Regions from separate parts of the Variovorax sp. GW822-FHT04A09 genome, predicted to be linked through region 2. Evidence: predicted binding sites of a transcription regulator. Region 2 holds the regulator's gene; the other holds the start of a gene.
The links. The regulator NrdR, encoded in region 2, represses ribonucleotide reductase genes. The targets are predictions, from matches to a motif close to CACNANATNTNGTG.

Region 1: the regulator NrdR is predicted to act here: its motif matches at 2,018-2,031, upstream of AC1RLW_RS28765 (ribonucleoside-diphosphate reductase subunit alpha).

The regions. Positions count from the first base shown of each region.
Region 1 covers NZ_JBXAMV010000007.1:297,030-312,491, reverse strand. The annotation lists gene AC1RLW_RS28775 (sigma-54-dependent transcriptional regulator) at 1-1,160, shown strand, start outside; gene ampD (1,6-anhydro-N-acetylmuramyl-L-alanine amidase AmpD) at 1,147-1,764, shown strand; gene AC1RLW_RS28765 (ribonucleoside-diphosphate reductase subunit alpha) at 2,114-5,026, shown strand; gene AC1RLW_RS28760 (ribonucleotide-diphosphate reductase subunit beta) at 5,239-6,429, shown strand; gene AC1RLW_RS28755 (histone H1-like DNA-binding protein) at 6,629-7,189, shown strand; gene AC1RLW_RS28750 (carbohydrate kinase family protein) at 7,307-8,209, opposite strand; gene AC1RLW_RS28745 (zinc-ribbon and DUF3426 domain-containing protein) at 8,268-9,656, opposite strand; gene prmA (50S ribosomal protein L11 methyltransferase) at 9,739-10,629, opposite strand; gene accC (acetyl-CoA carboxylase biotin carboxylase subunit) at 10,650-11,999, opposite strand; gene accB (acetyl-CoA carboxylase biotin carboxyl carrier protein) at 12,002-12,463, opposite strand; gene AC1RLW_RS28725 (TlpA family protein disulfide reductase) at 12,565-13,125, opposite strand; gene AC1RLW_RS28720 (hypothetical protein) at 13,125-13,721, opposite strand; gene mpl (UDP-N-acetylmuramate:L-alanyl-gamma-D-glutamyl-meso-diaminopimelate ligase) at 13,823-15,235, shown strand; gene AC1RLW_RS28710 (cupin domain-containing protein) at 15,232-15,462, shown strand, end outside.
Region 2 covers NZ_JBXAMV010000001.1:1,411,008-1,426,469, reverse strand. The annotation lists gene tolA (cell envelope integrity protein TolA) at 1-815, opposite strand, end outside; gene AC1RLW_RS06465 (ExbD/TolR family protein) at 819-1,256, opposite strand; gene tolQ (protein TolQ) at 1,291-2,013, opposite strand; gene ybgC (tol-pal system-associated acyl-CoA thioesterase) at 2,010-2,468, opposite strand; gene AC1RLW_RS06450 (pyridoxal phosphate-dependent aminotransferase) at 2,530-3,717, opposite strand; gene nusB (transcription antitermination factor NusB) at 3,714-4,244, opposite strand; gene ribH (6,7-dimethyl-8-ribityllumazine synthase) at 4,241-4,702, opposite strand; gene ribBA (bifunctional 3,4-dihydroxy-2-butanone-4-phosphate synthase/GTP cyclohydrolase II) at 4,709-5,863, opposite strand; gene AC1RLW_RS06430 (riboflavin synthase) at 5,860-6,522, opposite strand; gene ribD (bifunctional diaminohydroxyphosphoribosylaminopyrimidine deaminase/5-amino-6-(5-phosphoribosylamino)uracil reductase RibD) at 6,609-7,739, opposite strand; gene nrdR (transcriptional regulator NrdR) at 7,768-8,211, opposite strand; gene glyA (serine hydroxymethyltransferase) at 8,245-9,489, opposite strand; ZMP/ZTP riboswitch at 9,528-9,654, opposite strand; gene AC1RLW_RS06410 (lytic transglycosylase domain-containing protein) at 9,704-10,564, opposite strand; gene AC1RLW_RS06405 (DUF748 domain-containing protein) at 11,278-15,099, shown strand; gene AC1RLW_RS06400 (DUF349 domain-containing protein) at 15,288-15,462, shown strand, end outside.

The DNA of each region.
Region 1 (15,462 bases), on a different contig from region 2:
CCAACCGCGCCGCGGTGGTCGTGCCGCAGAAGGCGCCGCCGCAGGCCGCCGGCCAGGGCGGCGAACGCCCCGACGCACTGGCCGTGACGCGCAGCGGCGCCACCGCGCTCGACCGGCTGGTCGGCGACTCCGACCCGATGCGCCTCGTCAAGTCGCGCATCGCCAAGGTGGCGCGCGGCATGGCGCCGGTGCTGGTGCGCGGCGAGTCGGGCACCGGCAAGGAGCTGGTCGCGCGCGCCGTGCACGGCTGCAGCCAACGCAGTGAAGGCCCCTTCGTCGCGGTGAACTGCGGCGCGATCCCCGAGAACCTGCTCGAGGCCGAGTTCTTCGGCGCCAAGAAGGGCTCGTACACGGGCTCCTCGCAAGACCGCGACGGCTACTTCCAGGCGGCGCGCGACGGCACGCTGTTCCTGGACGAAATCGGCGACCTGCCGCTGGCCATGCAGTCGAAGCTGCTGCGCGCCATCCAGGAACGCAGCGTGCGCGCCATCGGCTCGACGCAGGAAGACGCGGTCGACGTGCGCATCGTGAGCGCCACCCATAAAGACCTGCACGCCGAGGTGCTGGCCGGCCGCTTCCGACAGGACCTGTTCTACCGGCTCAACGTGATCGAGATCGCCGTGCCCGCGCTGCGCGAGCGCCGCGAAGACCTGCCCGCGCTGTGCACCGCGCTGCTCGCGCGCATCGCGCAGGACGGCGGCCTGCCCGTGCCGCGCCTGTCCGACGCGCTGCTACAGCGCCTGGCCCAGCACCCGCTCGACGGCAACGTGCGCGAGCTCGAGAACCTGCTGCACCGCGCCGTGGCGCTGAACGACGGCGACGAGCTGCACATCGACCTGATGGGCGCGATGACGCCGATGCCGGCCGCGCCGCGCAGCGAATCCGCTGAAGCGCCAGCCGCCGTTGCGGTGGCTGCGGCCCCCGCGCCGGCGGCCGAGCCCAAGCCCGCGCCGCCGCCGCTGCCCTCCGACCTGCAAGCCTGGCTCGACCAGCAGGAGCGCGAGATCCTCGTGCGCGCGCTGCACGAGAGCGGCTTCAACCGCACGGCCGCCGCCGCGCGGCTGGGCATGAGCCTGCGCCAGATCCGCTACCGCATCGCGCGCCTGGGCATCTCCACGCCCAACGGCGACGACGGTGCCACCGCACATGCCGACGACTGACGACCTCGCCACGACACCGGCCGGCGACGACGGACTCTGGCGCGCTGGCTGGTACCGCTTCGCCAAGGCCCTGCCCTCGCCGAACTTCGGCCCGCGCCCCGCCGGCGCGCAGACCGACCTGATCGTGCTGCACTCGATCAGCCTGCCGCCAGGCGAATACGGCGGCGACGCGGTGCAGCAGCTCTTCACCAACCAGCTCGACTGGGACGCGCACCCGTACTTCCAGTCGATCCGCGGGCTCGAGGTGTCCTCGCATTTCTATGTGCGACGCAACGGCGAGCTCTGGCAGTTCGTGAGCTGCGAGGACCGTGCCTGGCATGCCGGCGTGTCGTCGTGGCGCGGACGCACCAACTGCAACGACGACTCCGTCGGCATCGAGCTCGAAGGCCTCGAGGGCGAACGCTTCGAGGAGGCGCAGTACGAGACGCTGGCCAGCCTGTGCGCCGCGCTCGCGCAGCACTACGCCATCGCCCACATCGCCGGCCACGAGCACATCGCGCCCGGCCGCAAGCAGGACCCCGGCGCCGGTTTCGACTGGCGCCTGCTGCGCGAACAGCTCGGCTGGAATCCACAGATGTTTCCCGAGCAGGTGGTCGCGCGCTAATTTTTTCAATCGCTCCGTGGCCCGCGATGCGCCGCTCTCGCAGCGCAGCAATCTCGCAAGCGCAGGCACGCGACGTAGCAACCATGCGGGCTGCAGGCCCAAATCGCCTTGCAAGCCGCGCCCCATGCGGGTTGCGCCACCATGGGCCAGTATTCACGCGGCATCGCTGGCGATGCGCTGAGTGCGGCGCAATTCCCGTCAGGGTTGCGTCCATAGGAAAACACTACCTGTAGTGGCTTGTAGGGCACAGACACCCTAGATATAGTGTCTTCCCGTTCGGCAACAACGCCGACGCAAGGCCCGCGAGGCCTTGCCAACCAACAAGAATTGCACAACCGAGAGGAAGCGAATGCAAACTGCACTGAACACCCCGTCGACCCCCCGCGCCGTCCCCGCGACGCCGCAGCAGCAACAAGACACTGCGGGCTCGCCCACCGGTCAGAACCTCGCGCACTACCAGATCATCCGCCGCAACGGCGCCGTCGTTCCCTTCGAGCCGAACAAGATCGCCATCGCGATGATGAAGGCCTTCCTGGCGGTGCACGGCACCCAGGGCGCGGCTTCCGCCAGCGTGCGCGAGACCGTCGACACGCTGACGCAAGGCGTGATCCGCGCCATGGTGCGCTCGCGTCCGGGCGGCGGCACCTTCCACATCGAAGACGTGCAGGACCAGGTCGAGCTCGGCCTGATGCGCGGCGGCCACCATGAAATCGCGCGCGCCTACGTGCTGTACCGCGAACGCCGCACCCAGGAACGTTCGAAGCAGGGCGAGCAGGACGTGCCCGCCGCGCCGGCGCTGCACGTGCTCGACAACGGCGAGCGCGTGGCGCTGGACCTGAACGAGCTCAAGGGCCTGATCGAATCGGCCTGCCAGGGCCTGGGCGACAGCATCACCGCCGCCCCCATCGTTGCCGAGACGATGCGCAACCTGTACGACGGCGTGCCGCTGGACGAGGTCTACAAGGCCTCCATCCTGGCCGCCCGCACGCTGATCGAGAAGGACCCCGACTACACCTTCGCCACCGCGCGCCTGCTGCTGCACACGATCTTCAAGGAAATCATCGGCCGCGAAGTGATGCCGGTCGAGCGCGCCACCGCCTACGCCGACTACTTCCCTCAGTTCATCAAGAAGGGCGTCGAGAACGAGCTGCTCGACGAGAAGCTGCTGCAGTACGACCTGCCCCGCCTGGGCGCCGCCCTGAAGGCCGAGCGCGACAACCAGTTCGACTACCTGGGCCTGCAGACGCTGTACGACCGCTACTTCCTGCACGTGCGCAAGACCCGCATCGAGCTGCCGCAGGCGTTCTTCATGCGCGTGGCCATGGGCCTGTCGCTGAACGAAATCGACCGCGAAGCCCGCGCCATCGAGTTCTACGAAGTGCTGTCGTCGTTCGACTTCATGTCGAGCACGCCCACCCTGTTCAACGCCGGCACGCTGCGCTCGCAGCTGTCCAGCTGCTACCTGACCACCGTGCCCGACGACCTGGACGGCATCTACGAGTCGATCAAGGAAAACGCGCTGCTGTCGAAGTTCGCCGGCGGCCTGGGCAACGACTGGACCCGCGTGCGCGCACTGGGCAGCCACATCAAGGGCACCAACGGCGAATCGCAAGGCGTGGTGCCGTTCCTGAAGGTGGTGAACGACACGGCCGTGGCCGTGAACCAGGGCGGCAAGCGCAAGGGCGCCGTCTGCACGTACCTGGAAACCTGGCACCTCGACATCGAGGAGTTCCTGGAGCTGCGCAAGAACACCGGCGACGACCGCCGCCGCACGCACGACATGAACACCGCCAACTGGATCCCCGACCTGTTCATGCGCCGCGTGATGGAAAAGGGCACCTGGACGCTGTTCTCGCCCTCCAACGTGCCTGACCTGCACGACCTGTTCGGCGCCGACTTCGAGAAGGCCTACGTCGCCTACGAAGAGAAGGCCGCCCGCGGCGAGATCAAGCCCGCGCGCACCCTCCAGGCCTCGGACCTGTGGCGCAAGATGCTCACGATGCTGTTCGAGACCGGCCACCCCTGGATCACGTTCAAGGACGCCTGCAACGTGCGCTCGCCGCAGCAGCACGCCGGCGTGGTGCACTCGTCGAACCTGTGCACCGAGATCACGCTGAACACCAGCGACACCGAAACCGCCGTGTGCAACCTGGGTTCCGTGAACCTGCTGCAGCACCTGAAGGACGGCAAGGTCGACCAGGAAAAGCTCAAGCGCACCATCTCGACCGCGATGCGCATGCTCGACAACGTGATCGACATCAACTACTACGCCGTGAAGAAGGCGCGCGACTCGAACCTGCGCCACCGTCCGGTCGGCCTGGGCCTGATGGGCTTCCAGGACGCGCTGTACGAACTGCGCATTCCCTACGCCTCGCAAGAAGCCGTGCAGTTCGCCGACGAGTCGATGGAAGCCATCTGCTACCACGCCTATTGGGCCTCGACCGAGCTGGCCAAGGAACGCGGCAAGTACTCCAGCTACAAGGGCTCGCTGTGGGACAAGGGCATCCTGCCGATCGACTCGCTCGACCTGCTCGAGAAGGCCCGCGGCGGCTACGTCGAAGTGGACCGCTCGGCCACCCTCGACTGGGATTCGCTGCGCGCCAAGATCAAGGCCGACGGCATGCGCAATTCGAACTGCGTGGCCATCGCCCCCACGGCGACCATCTCGAACATCATCGGCGTGGACGCCTCGATCGAACCCTGCTTCGGCAACCTGTCGGTCAAGTCGAACCTGTCGGGCGAGTTCACCGTGATCAACCACTACCTGGTGCGCGACCTGAAGCGCCTGGGCCTGTGGGACGACGTGATGGTCATGGACCTGAAGCACTTCGACGGTTCGCTGCGTCCCATCGACCGCGTGCCGCAGGACGTGAAGGCGCTGTACGCCACCGCGTTCGAAGTCGAGACGACGTGGCTGGTGGAAGCCGCCGCGCGTCGCCAGAAGTGGATCGACCAGGCGCAGTCGCTGAACATCTACATGGCCGGCGCCTCGGGCAAGAAGCTCGACGACACCTACAAGCTCGCCTGGCTGCGCGGCCTGAAGACCACCTACTACCTGCGCACGCAGAGCGCGACGCACGCTGAAAAGTCGACGGTGCAATCGGGCCGTCTCAACGCGGTGTCGTCGGGCAACGACGCACCCTCGGGTATGAGCGCACTCGAAGCCGCCGCTGCTGCAGCGAAGGCACAGATGAGCGCGATGCCCGCCACCGACATCGCGTTCTGCGGTGTCGACGATCCGACCTGCGAAGCCTGCCAGTGATGTGCAAGTGAAGCGTCAACACACAAGACGCTTCGATCGATCAGCGAGGTGCTCGCACAAGTGAAAAGCGCGCGACGTTCAATCAATCAAGGCATTGACTGACGTCGCGCGATGCATGCGAGCAACATAACAACCCCATAAATGGCGCACGATGTGAACGAGCACTTTGCAACTCACATCGTTGCTCCGATAATTGCGCATTGGATTTTTCTATGTTGACCTGGGACGAAGAAGTCAAGCCCTCCTTACCAAAGGATATGCAACAAGGATTGCAGCAGCACCACGCATCGACCAGCGGTTCTTCCGCAGGTCGCGCGGTCGCCGCTCCGACTTCGTCGCTTGCACAACCCGCCACTGCCACCGCCCCGGTGGCCGCCGCTGCAGGCCAGCGCGTCAAGGCTTCCGACAAGCGGATCATCAACGGCCAGACCGACGTCAACCAGCTGGTGCCGTTCAAGTACAAGTGGGCCTGGGAAAAGTACCTCGCCACCTGCGCCAACCACTGGATGCCGCAAGAGGTGAACATGACGCGCGACATCGCGTTGTGGAAAGACCCGAACGGCCTGACCGAAGACGAGCGCCGCATCGTCAAGCGCAACCTCGGCTTCTTCGTGACCGCCGACTCGCTGGCCGCCAACAACATCGTGCTGGGCACCTACCGCCACATCACGGCCCCCGAGTGCCGCCAGTTCCTGCTGCGCCAGGCCTTCGAGGAAGCGATCCACACGCACGCGTACCAGTACATCGTCGAGTCGCTCGGCCTGGATGAGAGCGAGATCTTCAACGCCTACAACGAAGTGCCGTCGATCCGCGAGAAGGACCAGTTCCTGATCCCGTTCATCGACGCCATCAGCGACCCGAACTTCAAGACCGGCACGCACGAGACCGACCAGACGCTGCTCAAGTCGCTCATCGTGTTCGCCTGCCTGATGGAAGGCCTCTTCTTCTACGTCGGCTTCACGCAGATCCTTGCGCTGGGCCGCCAGAACAAGATGACCGGTGCTGCCGAGCAGTACCAGTACATCCTGCGCGACGAGTCGATGCACTGCAATTTCGGCATCGACCTGATCAACCAGCTCAAGCTTGAGAATCCTGGCCTGTGGACCGCAGAGTTCAAGGCCGAGATCAAGGACCTCTTCATGAAGGCCGTCGAGCTCGAATACAAATACGCCGAAGACACCATGCCGCGTGGCGTGCTCGGCATGAACGCCTCCATGTTCAAGGGCTACCTGCGCTACATCGCCAACCGGCGCGCGCAGCAGATCGGCCTCGAAACGCTCTTCCCGAACGAGGAAAACCCGTTCCCCTGGATGAGCGAAATGATTGACCTGAAGAAAGAGCGCAACTTTTTCGAAACCCGCGTGATCGAGTACCAGTCGGGTGGTGCGCTCTCCTGGGATTGAATTTTTCGATACACAACAATTCATGAATTCAAGAATTGCCCTTGCCACCGACTGCGCCAAAGAGCGCGGCATGGACGAGGGCTCAGGTGTTCATGGTGCTGGGGCTCAGATTCCAACGCCATGAATCGCTTCACGCTCCCAACGCGCGTGGAGTGCTTCAATAGGTTGATTTTTTCAACTTGATCAAGGAGAAATAGAAATGGCAACTGCAAAGAAAGCGCCGGCCAAGAAGGCCGCTGCAAAGAAGGCTCCGGCTAAGAAGGCTGTCGCCGCGAAGAAGGCTCCGGCAAAGAAGGTCGCTGCCAAGAAGGCTCCGGCTAAGAAGGCTGTCGCCAAGAAGGTCGTAGCGAAGAAGGCTCCGGCAAAGAAGGTCGCTGCCAAGAAGGTTGCAGCCAAGAAGGTCGTAGCGAAGAAGGCTGCACCGGCGAAGAAGGCCGCTGCCAAGAAGGCTCCGGCAAAGAAGGCCGCCGCCAAGAAGGCGCCTGCCAAGAAGGCCGTAGCGAAGAAGGCGCCTGCCAAGAAGGCTGCTGCCAAGAAGGCCCCTGCGAAGAAGGCTGCCGCCAAGAAGGCCCCTGCCAAGAAGGCCGCGGCCAAGAAAGCCGCGAAAAAGCCCGCTGCCAAGCCTGCCGCTGCTGCCAAGAAGCCTGCTGCCAAGAAGGCCGCCGCGCCTGCGAAGGCTGCCGTAGCGCCTGCCCCTGCGGCGCAAACGACGCTGAATCCCCAGGCAGCCTGGCCGTTTCCGACGGCCAGCAAGCCCTGAGTGAATTCTCAGCGGCCTTGAAAGGCACGAAGCCCGGCACCGCAAGGTGCCGGGCTTTTTTCATGGGCGCCCGCTGTCGCCGAATCGCCGAAGCGATGCGGGCAGGTCGTCAGCGAATCACAGGTCGAGCGTCGCGCGGTCGATCTGGTAGTTCTGCGGTCCACGCTGCGCGATCTTGAGCGCGCCGATGCGGTTGCCGAGCGCTGCGCAGCGCGCCAGCGGCCATTCCTTTTCCAGGCCGTACAGCAGGCCGCCGCGCCATGCATCGCCGCAACCCGTGGGCTCGACCACGGCCGTGGGCGTCACGCCGGGCACGTGCTCGCGCTCGCCGCCGGTCCACACCTCGCAGCCCTCGGCCGCCAGCGTGACCACGAGGCCGCGCACGCGTTGCGAGATCTCGGCCAGGCTCCAGCCGGTGCGCTGCGACAGCATCTTGCCTTCGTAGTCGTTGACGACGACCCAGCTCGCGAGCTCGATGAAGTGGCGCAACGCGTCGCCGTCGAACATCGGCAGGCCCTGGCCCGGATCGAACACGAAGGGAATGCCGGCGGCGGCGAACTGCTCGGCGTGCTGCAGCATCGCCTCGCGGCCGTCGGGCGCGATGATGCCGAGCTTGATGTCCTCGCGCGCCATCACCTTCGTGATGTGCGCCTGCTGCATCGCGCCGGGATGGAACGCCGTGATCTGGTTGTTGTCCGTGTCGTTCATGATCATCGCCTGCGCGGTGAAGGTGTCGTCGAGCTGACGCACGAACTCCGTGCTGATGCCCAGCGTGCGCATGCGCTCGGCGTAGTCGGCACCGTCGCTGCCCAGCGTGGCCATCGGCAGCGCCGTGCCGCCCAGGGCGTTGAGGCTGTAGGCGATGTTGCCGGCGCAGCCGCCGAAGTCACGGCGCAGGCCCGGCACCAGGAACGACACATTCAGGATGTGCAGCTGGTCCGGCAGGATCTGGTCGGCGAACCGGCCTTCGAAAGTCATGATGGTGTCGAACGCGAGGGAACCGCAAATCACTGCTGCCATGGGTGGACCGTAGGTTGGATGAGAAAGGGAACGAGCGGCGCGCGTGTCGGCGCTCCGCTCAGGGATAGAAAGCTTCGACGCGGTAGCCCGCGATCGGTGGCAGTGCCGCCGCCTCGCTGGCCGACAGGGTCAGCGGCAGCGAGGCCGCGCGGTCGGCACGCGCCGCCAGCACGCCCGGCGCGCCGTAGTCGGTGGGCGTCAGCACGCGCCGCACGACGGCTTGTTCCTGCGTGTCGAGCAGCGACAGCTCGATGGCCGGCATGGCGAGCGGCACGGTCGCCGCGTTGCGCAAGGTGAAGCTCAGACGGTAGTCGTTGCCGCCGCTCTTCTCGCGCGCGAAGGCCGCGCCTTCGATCACGATGTCGCCGATCTGGCGCAGCGCCGCGAGCTCGCAGCCGGTGTACTGGCACAGCGCCGACAGCGCGGGCCGCAAGTTCGGCTGGCGCGCCACGATGCCGTCGCGCTCATGGCGAACGACCTGCACGATAAGGACCAACGCCGCAAGCACGGCCAGCACCACCAGCAGACGGCGCACGCCCTTGCGCTGCCAGAAGCCGGCGGCCTTTTCGGCCGGCTCGTCTTCTTCGGCAAAGGGATGGTCTTCAGGCGCCTCGAAGGTCGCAGAGAGCGAGAAGTCGGGCTCACCTTCAGCACGGATGCCGGGGCCCGGCAGCGGCGCGGCGGCCTCTTCGTGTTGCGCGTCGCGGGCCTTGGCGTTCGCGATCTTGGCCGACTTGGCGCGCGCACGGCGCAGCGCCTTCTGGATCAGGAGCTGGTCGTGGTCCTTCTCTTCCTGCTCGCGCTCCGCAGCCGCGCCGTCGTCGTTCTCACCGGTCGCTGCAACCAGCCCGCGCAGCGCTGAGCTGCGCGGCAGGTCGGGCAAGGGCGGCGCAGGCGGCGGCGATGCGGGCGGCGGTGCGCCGAGGTTCAGGTCGATGTTCGGAAACGGCGGCAGCGAACTCGCGGGCGGACGCCATGCGGGTTCGGTGGCATCGAGGTCGGACCAGGGCTCGTCCGCGGCGAGGCCGTGCGCGGGCAGCGTCAGTTCGAAGGGCAGCGGGGACGCAGCCGGCGCGACGTTGGTGGCGGCGGTCGACAGTCCGGCCTCTTCTTGCGAAGCAGACGATGGCGCCTGCGGCTCGGATTCGTCATCGAGAAAGTCCGCCTCCTCGACCGCCGGCCGTGCGGCCGCCAGGTCGATGCGCGCATCCTCGAAAGACGCCACCAGTGCGGCCATCGAAGACATCGGCGAAGGTGCCGGTGTGGGCGCGGGTGCCGGCGCGGCAGGCGCGGAAACCGCACCGTCGGGCGCCTCCTGCAGGTCGAGCGTGGCATCGAACACATGGCTGCAGCGGCCGCAGCGCACCCAGCCGTCCGAGATGCGAAGCTGGTCGCGCACCACCTTGAAGGTGGTGGTGCAGGCGGGGCAACGCGTGACGAGGCTCATGACCGGGCGATTGTAGGGTTGGGCCCTCGCCGTGCAGGCAGGTGCCCGGGGCGCCCGCGGTGCGAGCGCCCCGCCGCGCGCTTCAGCAGCGTGCGGTCATGAGGATCCAGCCGTCCTCGGTGTCGCTGACTTCGAGCGCGGCGTACGGCGCATAGGCCGCCTTGAGCTCGTCGGCCTGGCGCTCGAGGATGCCGGCCAGCACCAGCGAGCCGCCGGCAGCCACATGGCTGCGCAGCAGCGGCGCCAGCACCTTGAGCGGCGTCGCGAGGATGTTGGCAAGCACCGTCTGGTACTCGCCCTTCGCTGCTTCGGGCAGGCCCGCGTTCAGCTGCACGCCGTTGGCCTCGGCGTTGAGCCGGGTCGAGGAGACTGCGGCTTCGTCGATGTCGACGGCGTCGATGTTGCGCGCACCGAACTTGGCCGCGCCGATGGCCAGGATGCCGGAGCCGCAGCCGTAGTCGAGCACGCGCTGGTCGGCAAAAGCGCCCTCGCCTTGCGTCGCGATCCAGCGCAGGCACATGCGCGTGGTCGGGTGCGTGCCCGTGCCGAAAGCCAGGCCCGGGTCGAGCCGGATCACCTGCTTGGCCTGCGCGGGCGGCTCGTGCCAGGTGGGCACGATCCAGAACTCGGGCGTGATCTCGACCGGCGCGAACTGCGATTGCGTGAGCCGCACCCAGTCCTGATCAGGCACCGGCGCCACGCCGAGCACCGCGCAGCCTTCGAAGAAGTCCTGCAGCGCGAGCACCGAGGCCGCCTCGTGGGCGGCCGCTTCGTCGGGGAACAGCGCGATCACGCGCGAACGCTGCCAGCCCTCCTTGGGCGGCGGCATGCCGGGCTCGCCGAACAGGGCCTGCTCGGCATCGGTCTGCGCATCGGCGTCTTCGACCGACACGCTCAGCGCATCGAGTGCGTCGAGCGCATCGCCGAGCATTTCGACCCGGTCTTCCGGCGCCATGAGGCGGAGTTCAAACATACAGGGCGTTGCGCGTGGACTCAGCGCTTGTGCGCTGCGAGCCACTCTTCGAGGTAATGAATGTTCGTGCCGCCGCTCATGAACTTGGCGTCGACCATCAGCTCGCGGTGCAGCGGCATGTTGGTCTGGATGCCTTCGATCACCGTCTCGTTCAGGGCCGTGCGCATGCGCGCCATGGCCTGTTCGCGGGTATCGCCGTACACGATGATCTTGCCGATCATCGAGTCGTAGTTCGGGGGCACGAAGTAGTTGGTGTACACGTGCGAGTCGACGCGAACGCCCGGGCCGCCCGGCGGGTGCCACATGGTGATGCGGCCTGGCGACGGCGTGAACTTCCACGGGTCTTCGGCGTTGATGCGCACCTCGATGGCGTGGCCGCGCATCTCGATCTGGCGCTGCGTGAACGGCAGCTTCTCGCCGGCGGCGACCATGATCTGCGTCTTCACGATGTCGATGCCGGTGGTGAACTCCGTGACCGGATGCTCCACCTGCACGCGCGTGTTCATCTCGATGAAGTAGAACTCGCCGTTCTCGTACAGGAACTCGAAGGTGCCGGCGCCGCGGTAGCCGATCTTCTTGCAGGCAGTGGCGCAGCGCTCGCCGATCTTCTCGATCAGCTTGCGCGGAATGCCGGGAGCCGGCGATTCCTCGATCACCTTCTGGTGGCGGCGCTGCATGGAGCAGTCGCGCTCGCCCAGGTAGACCGCGTTCTTGTGCTTGTCCGCGAGGATCTGGATTTCGATGTGGCGCGGGTTCTGGAGAAACTTCTCCATGTACACGGCCGGATTGTTGAAGGCCGCAGCGGCTTCCGCCTTCGTCATCTGGATCGCGTTGACCAGCGCCGCCTCGGTGTGCACCACGCGCATGCCGCGGCCACCGCCGCCGCCTGCCGCCTTGATGATCACCGGGTAGCCGATCGCGCGGGCGATGCGCTTGTTGGTGGCGGCATCGTCCGACAGTTCGCCTTCCGAGCCGGGCACGCAGGGCACGCCAGCCTTGATCATGGCCTGCTTGGCCGAGACCTTGTCACCCATCGTGCGGATGTTGTCGGGCGTCGGGCCGATGAACTGGAAGCCGCTTTGCTCCACGCGTTCGGCGAAATTGGCGTTCTCGCTCAGGAAACCATAGCCGGGGTGGATGGCTTCGGCGTCCGTCACCTCGGCGGCCGAGATGATGGCCGGCATGTTGAGGTAGCTCAGGCCCGAAGGGGCCGGGCCGATGCACACGGCTTCCTGCGCCAGCTTGACGTACTTGGCTTCGCGATCGGCTTCGGAATAGACCATCACGGCCTTGATGCCCATTTCGCTGCAAGCGCGCTGGATCCGAAGGGCGATCTCCCCCCGGTTTGCAACCAGAATCTTCTTGAACATGCTTACTCGATGATGAACAGCGGCTGGCCGTATTCGACCGCCTGGCCGTTTTCGCCGAGGATCTGCGTGACCGTGCCGGCCTTGTCGGCCTCGATTTCGTTGAGGATCTTCATCGCCTCGATGATGCAGAGCGTGTCACCCTCGTTCACCTTGCTGCCGACTTCGACGAAAGCCGCCGCGCCCGGGCTGGACGAACGGTAGAAGGTGCCGACCATCGGCGACTTCACGGCATGGCCGCTCGGTGCGGCTTCGACGGCGGGGGCCGCGGCAGCCGGAGCGGCAGCACCGGCCACGGCGGGCGCTGCCACGGCGGGCGCGGCGGCCAGGGTCTGCACGTACTGGACGGGGGCGGCACCGCCACCCTTGACGATGCGGACCTTGCCTTCGGTCTCGGTGATTTCCAGTTCGGAAATATTCGATTCGGACACCAGATCGATCAGTGTCTTGAGTTTGCGCAGATCCATGGGACTCCAGTGCCAGCTTTGCCGGTCTTTAGGAAAGAACTTGACCGAAAACCGTCGATTTTCGGCGTTTGGCGTCTAACGCCAGCTTGTGTATTTAAATTCTAACCGTGAACAAGTTGGCGTCGCCAAGCGTCCAGGTCGGTCGTTTCAAGCTTGCCCATTTTACGAGCCAGCACCGAACCATCGGCATGGAGCACCAAGGTGAACGGCAGGCCGCCCCCCGTATTGCCCAGATTCTTCACCAGTTCCATGCCCTGCAAGCCGGCCAACGCGGTTGGGTAGGTGACCGGCGTGCGCTGCAGGAACTTGCGCACGGCGCTGGGCTGGTCGATGGCCAATCCCACCACTTGCCAGCCGTTGGCGCCATGTTCGCGGAAAAAGGCGTCGATCATCGGCATTTCTTCGACACAGGGCGGGCACCACGTGGCCCAGAAGTTGAGCAGCACGGGCTTGCCGCGCAGGCTCGACAGGGCCAGCTCGCCGCCCTCGGGACGCTCGAAGCGCTGGTCCCAGAACATGGCGGCATCGAGCTTTTCGCCGCCGGTGGCCGCGACGCCGCTGTCATTGCGCTCCCGCCACCAAGCGCCGGCAATGCCGGCCGCGGCAGCGACTGCCGCCACGCCGGCATACAGCATGCCGCGTCGTGTGGGCGTTGAAGTCATTACTGGTCCTTTTCTTGTTCAATGCGTCGGCGCAGCGCGTTCAGGTCGCCGCGCGGCGCGCGCCCCTGGGCGTCGGGCTTGAGGGCGCCGCGCAGGTCGTCGAGGTCGTACACCAGCAGATGCACCCCGATTTCCTCGCCCAGCGCCCGGCTCGGCGCGTGGACGCTGAGGGCTTCGACCTGCTCGCCATGGAAGCCGGTCACCATGCGCGGCTCGTAGTCCACGTGGTGATCGATCAGGGCGATTTCGGCCGACTTGGAATCATCGCAGAACAATTGAATATAAATGTCTGACAAACGTGTGGCCGTGCCGTGCCAGACGGCGCCGCCCACATGCGGCCGGAACACGGCCATGCGCTCCATCCACTCGAGCGCGAGCAGGCGCAGTGCGTGCAGTTCCTGGGGCTGGGTGTCGGCGCAGAAGACCGCGATGTAGTCGCGCACCTCGGCCTCGACCTCGTCGTTGTTGGGCAGCGCGGTGCGCGTCGGGAGGCCGAGTTCACGCAGTGCCCGGCGCTTGGCCGGGCCGTACTCGAGCCCCTCCTCGACGACGAGTCGGGCGGCAACGGCGGCGATCTCACGCTTGGACGTGTCCATCGGGGCATTTTGCCCGCTGCGAGCGTCCCTCACATGAACATCAGTACGGCGCCCGGGGCGAAGCGGCCGGGGCACCCGCAGCGCCTCCCTAGAATTGGCCGATGCACATTCATATTCTGGGTATCTGCGGCACGTTCATGGGTGGTGTGGCCGCCCTCGCACGCGAAGCAGGCCACCGGGTCACGGGCTGCGACGCCGGCGTGTACCCCCCGATGAGCGACCAGCTGCGCGCGCTCGGCATCGACCTGATCGAAGGCTTCGGCGCCGACCAGCTGGCCCTATCACCTGACATGTTCGTGGTCGGCAACGTGGTCTCGCGGGCCCGGCTGCCCGACGGCAGCCCCAAGTTCCCGCTGATGGAAGCCATCCTCGACGCCGGCAAGCCCTACACCAGCGGCCCGCAGTGGCTGGCCGAGCACGTGCTGCAGGGCCGCCATGTGCTGGCGGTGGCCGGCACGCACGGCAAGACGACCACCACCTCGATGCTCGCCTGGGTGCTCGAACAGGGCGGCAAGGCACCCGGCTTCCTGGTCGGCGGCGTGCCGCTGGACTTCGGCGTTTCGGCCCGCCTCGGCGACGGCCCGGCCTTCGTGATCGAGGCCGACGAGTACGACACCGCCTTCTTCGACAAGCGCAGCAAGTTCGTTCACTACCGGCCGCGCACCGCGGTGCTGAACAACCTGGAGTTCGATCACGCCGACATCTTCGACGATCTGGCCGCCATCGAGCGCCAGTTCCATCACCTCGTGCGCACCGTGCCCGGCACCGGGCGCCTGGTGGTGAACGCCACCGAAGAGAGCCTGCAGCGCGTGCTGGCCCAGGGCTGCTGGAGCGAACTCGCCCGTTTCGGCGACGGCGGCCCGGCCACGGAATGGCAGGCGCGCGGCACGCACGACGCCTTCGACGTGCTGCACCGCGGCGAGGTGGTCGGCCGGGTCGAGTGGGAACTCTCAGGTCTGCACAACCAGATGAACGCGCTGGCCGCCATCGCGGCGGCCGACCACGTGGGCGTGCCGCCGGCCGAAGCGGCCCGCGCACTCGGGCGCTTTCGCAACGTGCGCCGGCGCATGGAGCTGCGCGGCACGGTCGAGGGCCAGGGCGGCGCGATCACCGTCTACGACGATTTCGCCCACCACCCCACCGCGATCCGCACCACGCTCGACGGGCTGCGCAAGAAGCTCGACGACGCTGGCAAGCAAAGTGAGCGCATCCTCGCGGCCTTCGAGCCGCGCAGCAACACGATGAAGCTGGGCGTGATGGCCGCCCAACTGCCGTGGAGCCTGGAATCGGCCGACCTGTCGTTCTGCCACACGGCCGGCCTCGACTGGGACGCGGCCGCCGCGCTGGCGCCGATGGGCGCACGCGCCCAGGTGGCCGGCGCCATCGAGCCGCTGGTGCAACAGGTCGTGGCCGCGGCGCGGCCCGGCGATCACATCGTCTGCATGAGCAACGGCGGCTTCGGCGGCGTGCACGAGAAACTGCTGGACGCCCTGCGCGCCGCCCACGGATCATGAGCGGCATGCGCGCGCGTGAGCTGATTGACACCCTGAAGCTCCAGCCCCACCCCGAGGGCGGCTGGTATGCCGAGGTGTTCCGGTCGGCCGCGAGCGTGACGCCCGCCGACGGCCGCGCGCCGCGCAGCGCGCTGACCAGCATCTATTTCCTGCTCGAAGTCCACCAGCATTCGCGCTGGCACCGGGTGCTGTCGGACGAAGTCTGGGTGCACCTGGAAGGCGTGCCG
Region 2 (15,462 bases):
GGCAGGCCGCTGGACTTGGCGAGCTTGACGCCGACGATGGTGCCGTCGGGTGCCAGCCGCACTTCGAACTCGGCCTCGGGGTTGCCGTTCACGCTGTCGGCATCGGGGAAGGTGATGTTCGGGCGGACGGCGGCGGCGATGCGGCCGGCATAGCCGCTGGACGGGCCGGACGAACGCTGGGCGTTGCCCTTGGCATCGTCGCTGCCGCTGGCGCCTGCCAGGCCCTGCATGCGCTTGAGCGTCGCAGCGCGGTCGGCGGCGGCCTGCTTGGCGGCTGCCTCCGCCTTCTTCGCTTCGGCCTGCTTGGCCTCGGCTTCCTGCTGCTTCTTCTGCTCGGCCAGCTTCTTCTGCTGCTCTTTCTTGCGCTCGGCTTCGTCTTCGGCGCGCTCCTTGGCCTCGAGCTCCTTCTTCTTTTGCTGCTGCACGCGCTGCTGCTCGAGCTCGCGCTCCTTCTGCGCCTTCTGTTCCTTGAGCTTCTTCTCGCGCTCCAGTGCGATGTCGGGCGCAGGGGCGGGCGCCGGCTCGGGCGGCTTGACGGCCGGGGGAGGCGGCGGGGGCGGAGCGGGTGCAGGCGGCGGTGGTGCGGGCACGGGGGCCGGCGGCTCCGGCACCGACAGGCGCGGGGCGGCCTGCATCACCGTGGTCGACCACAGCTCGGCATCGACCGCGCCGTCGTCGGCTTCGCTGCGCCAGCGCACGCCCCAGGTCAGGGCGGCGATCAGCAACGCGTGGGCAATGAGGGCAAGCGCAACCGCGCGGGGCGTGCCGCGTTGCGGCGGCGGCGCGAACTCGGGGCGATCCAGGGCGAGCGACATGCCTTATTTGCCGCCCGTGGTCGTGACCGACAGCCCCACGCGCTCGATGCCGTTGCGCTTGAGCTGGTTCATCGCCTTCACGACGGTTTCGTACTTCACCGACTTGTCGGCGCTGATGACCACGGGGCGCTGGGCGTCGCCGCCTTGCGCGGCCTTGGCCGCCGAGCCGATCTGCGTCATGGGGATCGACGCGCCGCCGGTGCCGGTGGACGGGTCTTTCTTGATCTGCACTTCGTCGTCGCTCTTGATGACGATCTCGATGGGCTTGTCCGGCTGCTTGTTGGCCCGATCGACCGTCGGCAGGTTGATCACGCTCGGCGTGATGAGCGGGGCCGTGACCATGAAGATGATCAGCAGCACCAGCATCACGTCGATGAACGGGACCATGTTGATCTCGTTGATCGTGCGGCGGCCGCGGCCCCGGGATGAAACGGCGGGCATGTCGTCGCGTCCTTTGTCTTGTGCGCGCCGCTCTTCAGCGGTTCGCGGCGGTGACCGAGGCGGCGGGCGTCACGGCGCCGGGGTTGGCCGAGAGGTTGCGCTGCAGGATGTTGGAGAACTCTTCGATGTAGGTCTCCAGGGCGATGGCGATCTTGTCGATCTCGCGCGCGAAGCGGTTGTAGCCGACCACCGCAGGGATGGCGGCGAACAGGCCGATGGCCGTGGCCACCAGCGCTTCGGCGATGCCGGGCGCCACGGTGGCCAGCGTCACCTGCGTGAGGGCGGCCAGGCCGGTGAAGGCATGCATGATCCCCCAGACCGTGCCGAAGAGGCCCACGTACGGCGACACCGAACCGACGGTGGCCAGGAACGACAGGTTCTGCTCGGCCGCATCGAGTTCGCGCTGGAAGCTCGCGCGCATGGCGCGGCGGGCGCCGTCGAGCAGTGTGGCCGCGTCGGTCACGTGGCGCTCGCGCAGCTTCTGGTACTCGCGCATGCCGGAGGCAAAGATGCGCTCCATGGGGCCGGCGAACTTGGCGTTCTGCGCCGCCGAGGCGAACAGCTCGTTCAGGCTGGTGCCCGACCAGAACTCGCGCTCGAAGTCGTCGTTGAGCACGCGGATGCGCTTGAGGGCGAAGTACTTGCGGATGATGGCGGCCCAGCTGGCGACCGACACGATCACCAGCAGCAGCACGACCAGTTGCACCACGAAGCTGGCGTGGAGCAGGAGATTGATGATGGAGAGATCTTGGTTCATGGCTTGAAAGGTTGAGTCATGGAGCCGCTGGAGTGCTCGAGGGTTCCCGAAACTTGGGCCGGAATGCGCGCAGGGCGCAAGGTGGCGGCGTCCACCCAGCCGATGCGGATCGTGCCTTCGCAAAGCAAGACCGGTGCCGCGGCCCCGGTGCGTTCTTGCTCTGTTTTTGATAGCACGCGCTGACCGATTATCAACGACGCCGTGCCCAGTTGCCGCAGCTCGGCTGTAACCAGCAGTTCGTCGTCCAGCCGCGAGGGCCGATGGTATTTGAGCTGCGTTTCGCTCACCACGAACTGGCCGCCGGTGGCTTCCTTGAGCTTGCGCTGCTCGACGCCCAGGGAGCGCAGCCACTCGGTGCGACCGCGCTCCATGAACTTCAGGTAGTTGGCGTAGAACACGATGCCACCCGCATCGGTGTCTTCCCAGTAGACGCGGATCGGAAACTCGAAAGTCACTTGCATGCCTCCGTGCTTCGCACTGCGGCGCGAGCTTGCTTGGGGCGGCCCGGCGCTACGCTCATTGGGCGATCATGGCCCGCAGGCGCTCGACCGATTCCTGCAGGTGCGCCATCGAACTGGCGGTGGAGAAGCGCACGAACTTCGCGGTCTCGGCGGTGCCGAAGTCGCGGCCCGGCGTCACGGCGAGGTGGGCGCGCTTCATGGTCTCGAAGGCGAAGTCCCAGCTGCCCGAGATGCCGAGCTTGTCGGCCACGCTCGTGCAGTCGGCCCAGGCGTAGAAGGCGCCGTCGGGCACCACGGGCACGTTCAGGCCCAGGGCGTTCAGTTGCGGAATGAACCAGTCGCGGCGCGCCTTGAACTCGGCGCGGCGGCGTTCGTACTCGGCGATGCTCTCGGCCTCGAAGCAGGCCAGCGCGGCGTACTGCGACACCGTGCTCGCGCAGATGAAGAGGTTCTGCGCCAGGCGCTCGACCACCGGCACCAGCACTTCGGGCACCACCAGCCAGCCCAGGCGCCAGCCGGTCATGTTGAAGTACTTGCTGAAGCTGTTGATGCTGATGACGTTGTCGTCGATGGCCAGTGCCGTCTGCCCGAACGCATCGTCGTACGACAGGCCCAGGTAGATCTCGTCGATCAGCGTGATGCCGCCGCGCTGCGACACCACCTCGTGGATGCGACGCAGCTCGTCGGGCGCGATCGAGGTGCCGGTCGGGTTCGAGGGCGAGGCCAGCAGCACGCCGCGGGTCTTGTCGGTCCAGGCGGCCTCGACCTTGGCGGCGGTGAGCTGGAAGCGCTCCTCGGCCGTGGTCGGCACCAGCACGGCCTTGCCGTCCGCTGCGCTCACGAAGTGGCGGTTGCAGGGGTAGCTCGGGTCGGGCATCAGGATCTCGTCGCCCGATTCGATCAGCGCGAGGCAGGCCAACTGCAGCGCGGCCGAGGCACCGGCCGTGACGACGATGCGGCGCGCCGGCACGTCGACGTTGAAGCGCTGCTTGTACCAGCCGCTGATGCGTTCGCGCAGGTGGTCCAGGCCGGTGGCCTGCGTGTACTGCGTGGCGCCGGCGCGCACGGCGCGGGCGGCGGCTTCCTGCACCAGGGGCGGGGCGGTGAAGTCGGGCTCGCCGATGTTCAGGAAGATCATCGGACGGTCGGTGTGGGCCACTTCGCGGGCCAGCACCCCAGCGGCTTTCGCCACCTCCATCACGTAAAACGGTTCGATGCGCTGCGCGCGCGTCGAGATCCTCATGGGCGCGCCTTGCCGGTGGCCCGGTCGGCTTCCACTTCGAGCGGACGCAGCTGCGGTGCCAGGCCGTTGAGCACGGCGTTCACGTACTTGTGGCCGTCGGTGCCGCCGAATTCCTTGGCGAGTTCGATGCACTCGTTGAGCACCACGCGCCACGGCACGTCGGGGCAGTTCTGGAACTCGTACACGCCAATCCACATCACGGCGTGCTCGATGGGCGAGATTTCGGCGAACTTGCGGTCCAGCAGCGGCAGGATCAGCGCGTCGAGCTGCTCGGCGCCGTTGATCGAGCCGTGCAGCAGCGCGTCGTAGTGCGCCGCGTCGGCCTTGTGGAAGCCCGCGAGGTCGCGCGTGAAGTGGTCGATGTCGGTCGGGTCGTTGCGGCCCACCAGGTGCTGGTAGAGCGCCTGCAGCGCGAACTCGCGCGCGCGGCTGCGGTTCGACTTGGCCGCGGCCTTGCGTGCGCCCGTGCTGGTGAGGCCGGTGCGCGACTGGCGGGGCTTGGCGGACTTGGAGGTGTCTTCGGTCATGAAAGGGTGGCCAGCAGTTGTGCCATCTCGACCGCCACCTGGGCTGCGTCGCGGCCCTTGTCGGTCTGGCGGGCGACGGCCTGTTCGAGGTTTTCGGTCGTGAGGATCGCGTTGGCGATGGGCAGGCGGTAGTCGAGCGCGACGCGGCTCACGCTCGCGCCCGATTCGTTGGCCACCAGTTCGAAGTGGTAGGTCTCGCCGCGGATGATGCAGCCCAGCGCCACGAGCGCGTGGTAGCCGCCGCGCTCGGCGAGCGCCTGCAGCGCCACGGGCACTTCGAGCGCACCGGGCACCTGCACGTGATGGATGTCGGACGCGGCCACGCCGAGCGCCTCGAGCTCCGACAGGCAGGCCGCGGCCAGTGCGTCGGTGATGTCGGCGTTGAAGCGCGCCTGCACGATGCCGATGCGCAGGCCTTTGCCGTTGAGCGTGATCTCGCCCTTGTTGGAACCTTGCATGGTCGTTCAGTCTTTCGTGAGGTAACCGGCGATCTCGAGGCCAAAGCCGGCGGCCATGCTCGGCATGCGACGCGGCGCGCCGAGCAGGTTCATCTTGTGCACGCCGCATTCGCGCAGGATCTGCGCGCCGATGCCGTAGTTGCGCAGGTCCATGCGACCGCGCTCGGGCGCTTGCGCGGGGCGCGCGGTGCCGTCGAACTGCGCGAGCAGCTCGGCCGCGGTTTCGCCGCAGTTCAGCAGCACGGCCACGCCCTTGCCTTCGTTCGCGATGTGCGAGAGGCTGGCGTCCAGGCTCCAAGAGTGCATCGGGCGGTTGACTTCGAGCGCGTCGAGCACCGACAGCGGCTCGTGCACGCGCACCGACACCGTCTCTTCGGGGGGCCACTGGCCGCGCACCAGTGCCAGGTGCACGCCGCGGCTGGGCTTGTCGACGAAGGCGTGGGCGGTGAAGGTGCCCCAGTTGGTCTGGATTTCGCGGCAGCCGACTTTTTCGACCAGCGATTCGACACGGCTGCGGTGCTCGATGAGCGCGGCGATGGTGCCGATCTTGATGCCGTGTTCGGCCGCGAAGATCTGCAGGTCGGGCAGGCGGGCCATCGTGCCGTCTTCGTTCATCACTTCACAGATCACCGAGGCGGGCGAGCAGCCGGCCATGGCGGCGAGGTCGCAGCCGGCTTCGGTGTGGCCGGCGCGCATGAGCACGCCGCCGTCCACCGCCTGCAGCGGGAAGATGTGGCCGGGCTGCACCAGGTCGGCGGCCACGGCGTTGCGCGCCACGGCGGCCTGCACGGTGCGGGCGCGGTCGGCGGCCGAGATGCCGGTGGTCACGCCTTCGGCTGCCTCGATGGAGACGGTGAAGGCGGTGGAATGCTTGGCGCCGTTGCGCTGGACCATCGGCGGCAGCTGCAGCCGCTCGCACATCTCGCGCGAGAGCGTGAGGCAGATCAGGCCGCGCGCGTGGCGGGCCATGAAGTTGATGGATTCGGCGGTGATGTGGTCGGCGGCGATGACGATGTCGCCTTCGTTCTCGCGGTCTTCCTCGTCCACGAGGATGACCATGCGGCCGGCGGCCAGCTCGGCCACGATGTCTTCGACCGGGGAGATCGGTGCGGGTGCACGGTCGGCGCGCGGGGCGCCGATCGGCGTGACGGAGGCGTTCATTTCGAAGTGTCCTTGGGAGACGTAGGAGAGGGTGTGAGCATGCCGGCCTGAAGCATGCGCTCCACGTAGCGCGCCACGGTGTCGATTTCGAGGTTGACCTTCGAGCCGGCCTTCAGGCCGCCGAGGGAGGTGTTTTCCACGGTGTGCGGGATCAGGTTGATGCTGACCTCGGCACCCTCGGCGATGTCGCTCACGCCGTTGACCGTGAGGCTCACGCCGTTGATGGTGATCGAGCCCTTGTAGGCCAGGAAGCGGGCGAGGGCGGGCGGTGCGACCACGCGCAGCTCCCAGCTTTCGCCGACCGGCGCGAAGAAGCTCACGTGGCCGATGCCGTCCACGTGGCCCGAGACGATGTGGCCGCCGAGGCGGTCGCTCGCGCGCAAGGCCTTCTCGAGGTTGATGCGGCTGCCTTCGTCGGTCAGGCCGGCCGTCTTGTCGAGGGACTCCGCGGAAATGTCGATGGTGAATTGCCCGCGTTCAGGTGCGAGCGTGGTGACCGTCATGCAGGCGCCGTTGAGCGCGATGCTGTCGCCGAGCCCGACGTCGTCGAGGTAGCCGTCGGGCACCTCGATGCTGAGTCGCTTGCCGTAGGAGGAGGAGGTGCCGAGGTCGTGGATGGCGGCGATGCGCCCCACGCCGGTGATGATTCCGGTGAACATTTCCACATTTTCGCAGACATCGAGGGGTCTTCGGCCCGAAGGGCCGGTTTGCGGCTGCGAATGTGCCGCGCCGCGTGGGCGGCGGCTCAGAAGCGGTCGCGGCCGGCGACGCGCGCGACGATGCGCAGGTCGGGCCCCAGCATGTCCACCGACTTGAATTCGAGCGGCAGCGCACCCGCCAGCGAGGTGAGCGGGCCCTCGGCATGCAGGTGGCTGGCGATGTCGAGCCCGCTGCCGATCAGCTTGGGCGCCAGGTACACCAGCAGTTCGTCCACGCAGCCTTCGCGCAGCAGCGAGCCGTTGAGCTTGTGGCCCGATTCGACGTGCAGTTCGTTGACGCCGCGCGCCGCGAGGTCCTGAAGCATCGCGGGCAGGTCGACCTTGCCGTGCAGGTTGGGCAGGCAGGTGATGGTGGCGCCGCGGGCTTCGAGCGCGGCCGCCTTTTCTTCGTTGTGCCGGCTGGCAGCGTAGATCCAGACGGCGCGGCCAGCTATGAAAATGTGAGCGTCGGGCGAGGTCTGGAGGTGGCTGTCGACCACCACGAGGTGGGGCTGGCGCGGCGTGTCGACCAGGCGCACGTCCAGCCGCGGGTTGTCTTCGAGCAGCGTGCCGACGCCGGTCAGCACCGCGCCGGTGCGGGCCCGCCAGGCGTGGCCGTCGGCGCGCGCGGCCTCGCCGGTGATCCACTGGCTCACGCCGTTGTGCAGGCCGGTGCGGCCGTCGATCGAGGCCGCAATCTTCATTCGAACCCAAGGCTGCTGGCGGATCATGCGGCTGAAGAAGCCGATGTTGAGCTCGCGGGATTCGTTGGCGCCCGGTCCGACTTCGACCTCGACGCCCGCCGCACGTAGGCGCGCGAAGCCCTGTCCCGCCACGAGCGGGTTCGGGTCGGCGAGCGAGGCCACGACGCGGCGCACGCCGGCGGCGATCAGTGCGTCGCAGCAGGGGCCGGTGCGGCCGTGGTGCGAGCAGGGTTCGAGCGTGACGTAGGCGGTGGCGCCCGCAGTCGAATGGCCTTGGGCTTGCGCGTCGCGCAGCGCCATCACCTCGGCATGCGGGCCGCCGGCTTGTTGCGTGTGGCCCTGGCCGATCACGCGGCCGTCGGCGTCGCACAGCACGCAGCCGACGCGCGGGTTCGGGTCGGTCAGGCGGATCGCGGAGGCGGCGAGCCGCAGAGCGGTCGCGATGTGGGAGGCGTCGTGTCGGGAAGAGGACATGGCGGGTTCGTTCACGCCTTCTCGGGGGTCAGATGTCGCGCAGCAGCTGCCGGAACTCGTCCACGTCCTCGAAGCTGCGGTACACCGAGGCAAAGCGCACGTAGGCGACCTTGTCGAGTTTCTTGAGTTCGCGCATCACGAGTTCGCCGACCTTCGTCGAATCGATTTCGCGCAGGCCGCTGGCCAGCAGCTTCTGTTCGATGCGCAGCAGGGCGTTGTCGATCTGCTCGATGCTCACGGGCCGCTTGCGCAGCGCCAGCATCATCGAGGCGCGCACCTTGGTCGAGTCGAAGTCGGCGCGGCTGCCATCCTTCTTGACCACGACGGGGAAGTTGACGTCGGGGCGCTCATACGTGGTGAAGCGCTTGTCGCAGGCGCTGCACTGGCGGCGCCTGCGGACGAAGTCGGCGTCTTCCGAAACGCGGGTCTCGACGACCTGCGTTTCGAGATGACCGCAAAAAGGGCATTTCATGCGGCCAGTGCTTCTCTTCTTCTATTTACGAAATCAACGGTAGACAGGGAAGCGGCTCGTCAAGGCGTGGACCTTGGCGCGCACTGCGTCGATGTTCGCCGCATCGCGCGGGTTCTCGAGCACGTCGGCCACCAGGTTTGCCGTGATGCGGGCCTCTTCGTCCTTGAAGCCGCGCGTGGTCATGGCGGGGGTGCCGATGCGCACGCCGCTGGTGACCATCGGCTTTTCCGGGTCGTTGGGGATCGCGTTCTTGTTGATCGTCATGTGGGCGGCGCCCAGCACGGCTTCGGCTTCCTTGCCAGTGATGCCCTTGGAACGCAGGTCGACCAGCATGACGTGGCTTTCGGTGCGTCCGCTCACGATGCGCAGGCCGCGCGAGGTGAGGGTGTCGGCCACGATCTGGGCGTTCTTGACCACCTGTTGCTGGTAGGCCTTGAACTCGGGCGTCAGGGCTTCCTTGAACGCGACGGCCTTGGCGGCGATCACGTGCATCAGCGGGCCGCCTTGCAGGCCGGGGAAGATGGCGCTGTTGATCGCCTTCTCGTGCTGCGACTTCATCAGGATGATGCCGCCGCGCGGGCCGCGCAGGCTCTTGTGCGTGGTCGAGGTCACGATGTCGGCGTGCGGCACCGGGTTGGGGTACACGCCCGCGGCCACGAGGCCGGCGTAGTGGGCGATGTCGACCATGAAGATCGCGCCGACGTCCTTGGCCACCTTGGCGAAGCGCTCGAAGTCGATGTGCAGCGAATAAGCCGAGGCGCCCGCGATGATCAGCTTGGGCATGTGCTCATGCGCCTTGCGTTCCATCGCGTCGTAGTCGATGGCTTCGTTGGCGTCCAGGCCGTAGCTCACCACGTTGAACCACTTGCCGCTCATGTTGAGAGGCATGCCGTGGGTCAGGTGGCCGCCTTCGGCCAGGCTCATGCCCATGATGGTGTCGCCGGGCTTCAGGAAGGCGAGCATCACGGCTTCGTTGGCCGAGGCACCGCAGTGCGGCTGCACGTTGGCGGCGTCGGCGCCGAAGATCTGCTTGACGCGGTCGATGGCCAGTTGCTCGGCCACGTCGACGTGCTCGCAGCCGCCGTAGTAGCGCTTGCCCGGGTAGCCTTCGGCGTACTTGTTGGTGAGCTGCGAGCCCTGGGCCTGCATGACGGCCGGCGAGGCGTAGTTCTCGCTGGCGATCAGCTCGATGTGATGTTCCTGGCGCGCGTTTTCGGCTTGAATCGCGGCCCAGATTTCGGGATCGGTCTGTTCGACCAGGATATTGCGTTGGTACATGGCAGTCCTTTGAAGACGAGGTCCTTGTTCAACCAAACAAGGGCTGCCCAGGCGAACGGCTGAACGCCTGTTGTGGCCAGGCGGCACGCTTCCCAGTGGTATTCCACGTCAGCGCGTGGCACCTTTTTCAGGGTGCTGCGCCTATCGCCAGTCGCGTACAGGCCGAGTGTAGCGCAGGCCCGCACGCATCCGGGCCGGGAGGGCCGGCAAGGCCTCAGGAAACTGCGGAGAGCAGGGCGACCTTGGCCGGTTCGCTGCCGGTGGCGGGCTCTTCGCCTGCAGGCTTGGCCGGTGCCACGACCGGAATCGGCTGTGCGCGCGCCGTGGTCGGCGGCGGCACGACCATCGTCGACGGCGCACGGCCGGCGGCGACCTGGCGCAGGCGCTCGTGTTCGGCCAGCACCTTGGCGGCATAGCCGCCGTCGTCGTCGAGGTTGGCGGCGCCCACGTAGTAGCGCAGGCCGCCTTCGAGCGAGCCGGCGCGGGCGATGCATTCCTGCAGCACCTTCACGCCGACGCGCATGTTGGTCACGGGGTCGAAGGCGGTGAGCGTGCCGCCCGCGCTTTCGTACTTGTCGCCGTGAACGCGGGTCATGACCTGCATCAGGCCCTGGGCGCCGACGTGGCTTTGCGCGAACGGGTTGAAGCTGGACTCGATGGCCATGATGGCCAGGATCAGCGTCGGGTCGAGCTTGGTGCGCTTGCCGATCTGGTAGGCCTCGGAGACCAGCACGCTCAGCGGCTCGGCCGCGACGCGGTACTTCTTGCTGAGCCAGTAGGCCACCGCCGCCTGCTGCTTGGGCAACTCGTCGGGGCTTGCGGCCGTGGTGCGCTCGATGGCGGTCGGTTCCAGGTCGGTGGGTTCGGGCGCGGGCTTGCGCGACTGCAGCCAGCCCATCAGTTGTTCCTCGCCGGTCTTGCGCAGGTCGGGGCGCGCCACGAGGGCGAGGGCCGCGAACACGATGGCCAGGCCGACCAACGCAAACCCGTTGTGGGTGATTTCAAAAAAGCCGTCTGCCACATCGGACACGAAGGTCCGTAGCCCGCGGGCTGTGGCATCAAACGCCTTGCTCATCGCTTTTTTCCTTTCTGTGCGGCACCTGGCATGCAGCGCCTGAAAGGGCGGTGGATGAAGGCAGCGGCGCTTGGATTGGTATGTACGAATCAGGCTCCGCGCATGGAGGGTGTGTGGGGTAGGGAGCGCGGCGGCCTGATCACGCCGGTGGAATTCGGCAGCGGATTCAGGGAGGCCCTGCTGCGTCCGGCAGCAAGGGCAGGCGGGATTCTATCGTGGCTAAATACACGGTCAAGCATAAGGATTTGGTTTCATATGTTAATAAATGCTTGAAGAATCCCCTCGTTCGAGGGGGCTCCAGGGGGAGCTGGCCTACGGGAAATCCCTTGGAAAAAGGGATTTGCAAAGGAAGGGTGGGACGCCTAATCTGGACGGGCCTGAGGTTTCAGGCGTTTTTCCGAAGTCAGGCAGTCCGAGGTGCAAGTCAAGGACTCGAACGATGGAGGACTCCACGGCGGCAATCTCTTGCTGCCAGCACGGCGGGAACCATTACTTCCGGTCGCGCGAATCGATGGCATGGGTTTTGAGCCCGCCATCAAGCCCGGTGACAAGACACTTCGTCGACTCACCGGGCTTTCTTGTTTGTGGGGCTCACACTTTCGGCCTACCGATCCTGTCGAGGGGCGCGCGGGCATCGCAATGCCTCGCCAAAAGGGAACGCATTCACGTTTTCGCAGACTTTGTTGGCATCTGTTTGCGGCACACTTCTGCGGATGGATGCTGCTTCGATCAAACAGAACAAATGGGTGCGGCGTGGGGTTGTCGCGTTGCTGGTGGTGTTGGCCCTGTGGGTCATCGCGTGGCTGGCGGTGCCGCCGATTGCCAAGAGCCAGCTCCAGAAGATCGCGAGCGAAAAGCTGGGCCGGCAGGTTACCGTCGGCAAGATCGACTTCAAGCCCTGGACGCTCGAGCTCGCACTGAATGACCTGCGCATCGCCACCGCCGACGGCAAGCAGCCGCAGGTGGCCATCAAGCGCATCTATGCCGACGCCGAACTGCAATCGCTGTTCCGCCTTGCGCCGGTGATCGACGCGGTGACGGTCGAGGCGCCCGCGGTGCTGCTCACGCACCTGGCCGACGGCAAGTACGACATCGACGACATCCTGGCCAAGCTGGCCTCGGGCCCGCCGCCCGATCCGAAGGCCGAGCCCGCGCGCTTCGCGATCTACAACATCTCGATCAAGGACGGCGCGGTCGACTTCGACGACCAGACCGTGAAGCGCCGGCACGAGTTGCGCGGCTTCATGCTGAACGTGCCGTTCCTGAGCAACCTCGCCTCCAAGCGCGAGATCAAGACCGAGCCCAAGCTGGCTTTTGCGCTCAACGGCAGCCAGTTCGACTCGGCCGCCTTCACGACCCCGTTCGCGCAAAGCCGCAAGACCGACGCCCACGTGCAGTTCAAGGGGCTCGACCTCGTGCCCTACCTGGGCTACATCCCCGGCGGCCTGCCGGTGAAGCTGCAGGCCGGCAGCCTGGATGCCGACCTGAAGATCGATTTCCAGCAGACCAACACCATCGGCCTGAAGATCACGGGCACGGTCGAGGCCCATGGCGCCAAGCTGGGCGACGCGCGCGGGCGCGACCTGCTGGGCTTCGACTCGCTCAAGCTGGCGCTGGCCGACGTGCGACCGCTGGAGTCGGTGTTCCACCTGAGCGAGGTCGCGCTGGCCAAGCCGCAGCTGGTGGTGGCGCGCGACGCCGCCGGCCAGCTCAACCTGATGGCCACCGACCCGGCGACCGGCGCGGCCGAAAAGGCGGCGCCGCTGCCCGCGCCCGCCGCCAGCGCCCCGGGCGGCAATCCGGCCGCCGAGAAGCCCAAGCTCAAGGTGCAGGTCGACAAGATCGCGCTCGACGGCGGCCGTGTCGGCTGGCGCGACGAAACCGTCAAGCCCGCCGCAGCTATCGACCTCACCGACCTCGGCATCAACCTCACGGCCGTCACCTGGCCCATGGAAAAGCCCGCGCAGTTCGACGGCAGCACCACCGTCGCGGGCGCCACGCTGAAGTTCAAGGGCAACGCCACCGACAAGGTCGCCGACGTGCAGACCGAGGTCGAGGCGCTGCCGCTGTCGCTGGCCGCGCCGTACCTGGCGCAGAGCCTGGAGCCCACGCTCGACGGCAAGCTCAGCGGCCAGATCGACGTGTCCTGGGCCCAGCCCGACCTGAAGTTCAAGGCGCGCCGCCTGGCCGCCGACGGCCTGGCGCTGACCCAGGCCAAGACCGCGCTGGCCAGCGTCGGGCGCTTCGAACTGGTCGACGCCGAGGTCGACATGACCAGGCACACCTTGAACATCGCGTCATTCACCGCGACCAACCCCAAGGTGAGCGTCGAGCGCGACAACGAGAAGCGCTGGATGTTCGAGCGCTGGCTGAAGACCCCGGCCGGCGGCGCCAAGGTGGCGGCGCCCAAGCCGGCCGACGCCGGCGCGGCGCGCCCCAATAGCGCCAACACCAAGCCCTGGGCGCTGACGCTGGGCACGCTGGCGGTCGACAACGGCAGCCTGTCCTATGCGGACAAGGCCGGCTCGGCGCCGGTGGCGATCGAGGTCACGGCCTTCAAGCTGCTGGCCCAGAAGATCGCACCCGATACGAACACCGTCTCGCCGCTGCAGGTGTCGGGTCGCATCGGCGCGGGCCGCCGCGCGGACCCGGGGCGCTTCGACTACAAGGGCAACATCGTGCTCAAGCCGCTGGCGGCCGAGGGGCGGCTCGAGGTGGCGTCCTTCCCGGCGCATGCCTTCAAGGCCTATTACGCCGACGCGCTCAATGTGGACATCCGCCGCGCCTTCGCGAACTACCGCGGCACGGTGCGCTACGCGAGCGCGCCGGCCGGCATGAGCCTGAAGCTGGCCGGCGACACCGCGCTGGACGACTTCCGCGCCAACAGCGTCTCGCTGACCCAGTCGCCGGGCTTCGACCGCAACAACAGCCAGCTGTTGAGCTGGAAGACCCTGAGCCTGCGCGGCCTGCAGGTCAGCCTCGCACCCAACGCGGCCCCGACGGTGGACGTGCGCGAAACCACGCTGACCGATTTCTTCGCTCGCGTGATCGTCGACCCCACCGGCCGCCTGAACCTGCTGAGCCTGACCAAGAAGGGCGAGGAAGCCTCGAAGGCCGCCGCGGCCGCCGCCACCGAAGCCAGCACCAGGAAGGGCCCGGGTGGCACGACCACCACGACCCGCGCGCCGGCCGCCTCGGCACCGCAGCGGGCTTCGGGCGGTGCGCCGGTGTCGGCCGAAGCCATGGTCGGCGGCGCGCCCGAGCCTGCGCCGGCTGCGTCCGCACCCGTCGTGGCTGCCGCGCCGGCGGCCGACAGCGGCCCGGCACCGGTCATCAACTTCGGTCCGATGAGCCTGGTCAACGGCAAGATCGACTTCACCGACCTGTTCGTCAAGCCCAACTACTCGGCCGACCTGAGCGAGCTGACCGGCAAGCTCAGTTCCTTCTCGTCGAACCCGCCGAACGGGCAGGGCGGCCGGCCGGCGCTGGCCGACCTCGAGTTGCGCGGCAAGGCGCAGCAGACCGCGGCGCTGGAAATCACCGGCAAGCTCAACCCGCTGGCCAAGCCGCTCGAGCTCGACATCACGGCCAAGATGCGCGACCTCGACCTCGCGCCGCTGTCGCCGTACTCGGTGCGCTACGCGGGCCACGGCATCGAGCGCGGCAAGATGAGCATGGACGTCAATTACAAGATCGCGCCCGACGGCCAGCTCACCGCCACCAACAAGCTGGTGCTCAACCAGCTGAAGTTCGGCGACGAGGTGGCCGGTGCGCCCAACAGCCTGCCGGTGCGCCTGGCCGTGACCCTGCTGGCCGACCGCAACGGCGTGATCGACGTCGACCTGCCGCTGCGCGGCTCGCTCAACGACCCGCAGTTCAGCATCGGCCCGCTGATCTTCAAGGCGGTGGTCAACCTGATCGTCAAGGCCGTGACCGCGCCGTTCAGCCTGCTGACCGGCGGCCTGGGCGGTGGCGGCAGCGGCGACTCGAGCGCCATCACCTTCGAGCCTGGCAGTTCCACGCTCAGCAGCGGCGCGAAAGAAAGCCTGGACAAGGTCGTGAAGGCCCTGACCGAGCGGCCGACGCTGCAGATGACGGTGGTGGGTACCTCCAGCCTCGAGAAGGAGCGCGACGCCTACCAGCGCCAGCGCCTGCGCCAGCTGACCCAGGCCGAGAAGCGCCGCGTCGCCGTGCGCGGCGGCCAGACCGGCACCGAGGTGGCGCCGGTGACCGATGCCGAATACCCGGAGCTGCTCACGGCCGTCTACAAGCGCTCCGACATCACCAAGCCGCGCAACATGGTCGGCCTGGCCAAGGACCTGCCGGTGAAGGAAATGGAAAACCTGTTGCTGGCCAGCGTGCCGGTCGACGAGGAATCGATGCGCCAACTCGCCGTCGAGCGTGGCGCCGTGGTGCGCGACTACCTGCTGGCGCAGAAGCTGCCGAGCGAGCGCCTGTTCCTGGGGGCCGTGCGCACCACGGCCAGCGGCAACGACTGGAAGCCCGGCGCCGAGCTGAGCTTGACCATGAAATAGCCGGCGGGGCTTGGCTTTCGCCTCGCCTTGCCATATATCTTGCGGGCCCTTTTCAACCCGCTGAACGGTGCGCGCCGCAGTTCCGACACGGAATTCGGCGGGCTGTTCGCCAACTGGGTGAAAATGTCGATGTGCGCCGGCCTTTGCCGGCGCCTTCGCTTTCTCTACCAAGACAACGATTTCGCGCAGTGACCTCTACTTCTTCCAAGCCACACGACCTCCAGGCCCTCGACACGCTCACCGGCGGCGCCTTCACCGCGCCGACCTCGGGCGAGCGCGCCGCGCGCATCCGCGACTGGCTCGCGGGCAACCCTTCGTCCGAGCAGATGCAAGAGGTCTTCAAGGAGTTGAGCGGCCGCGACA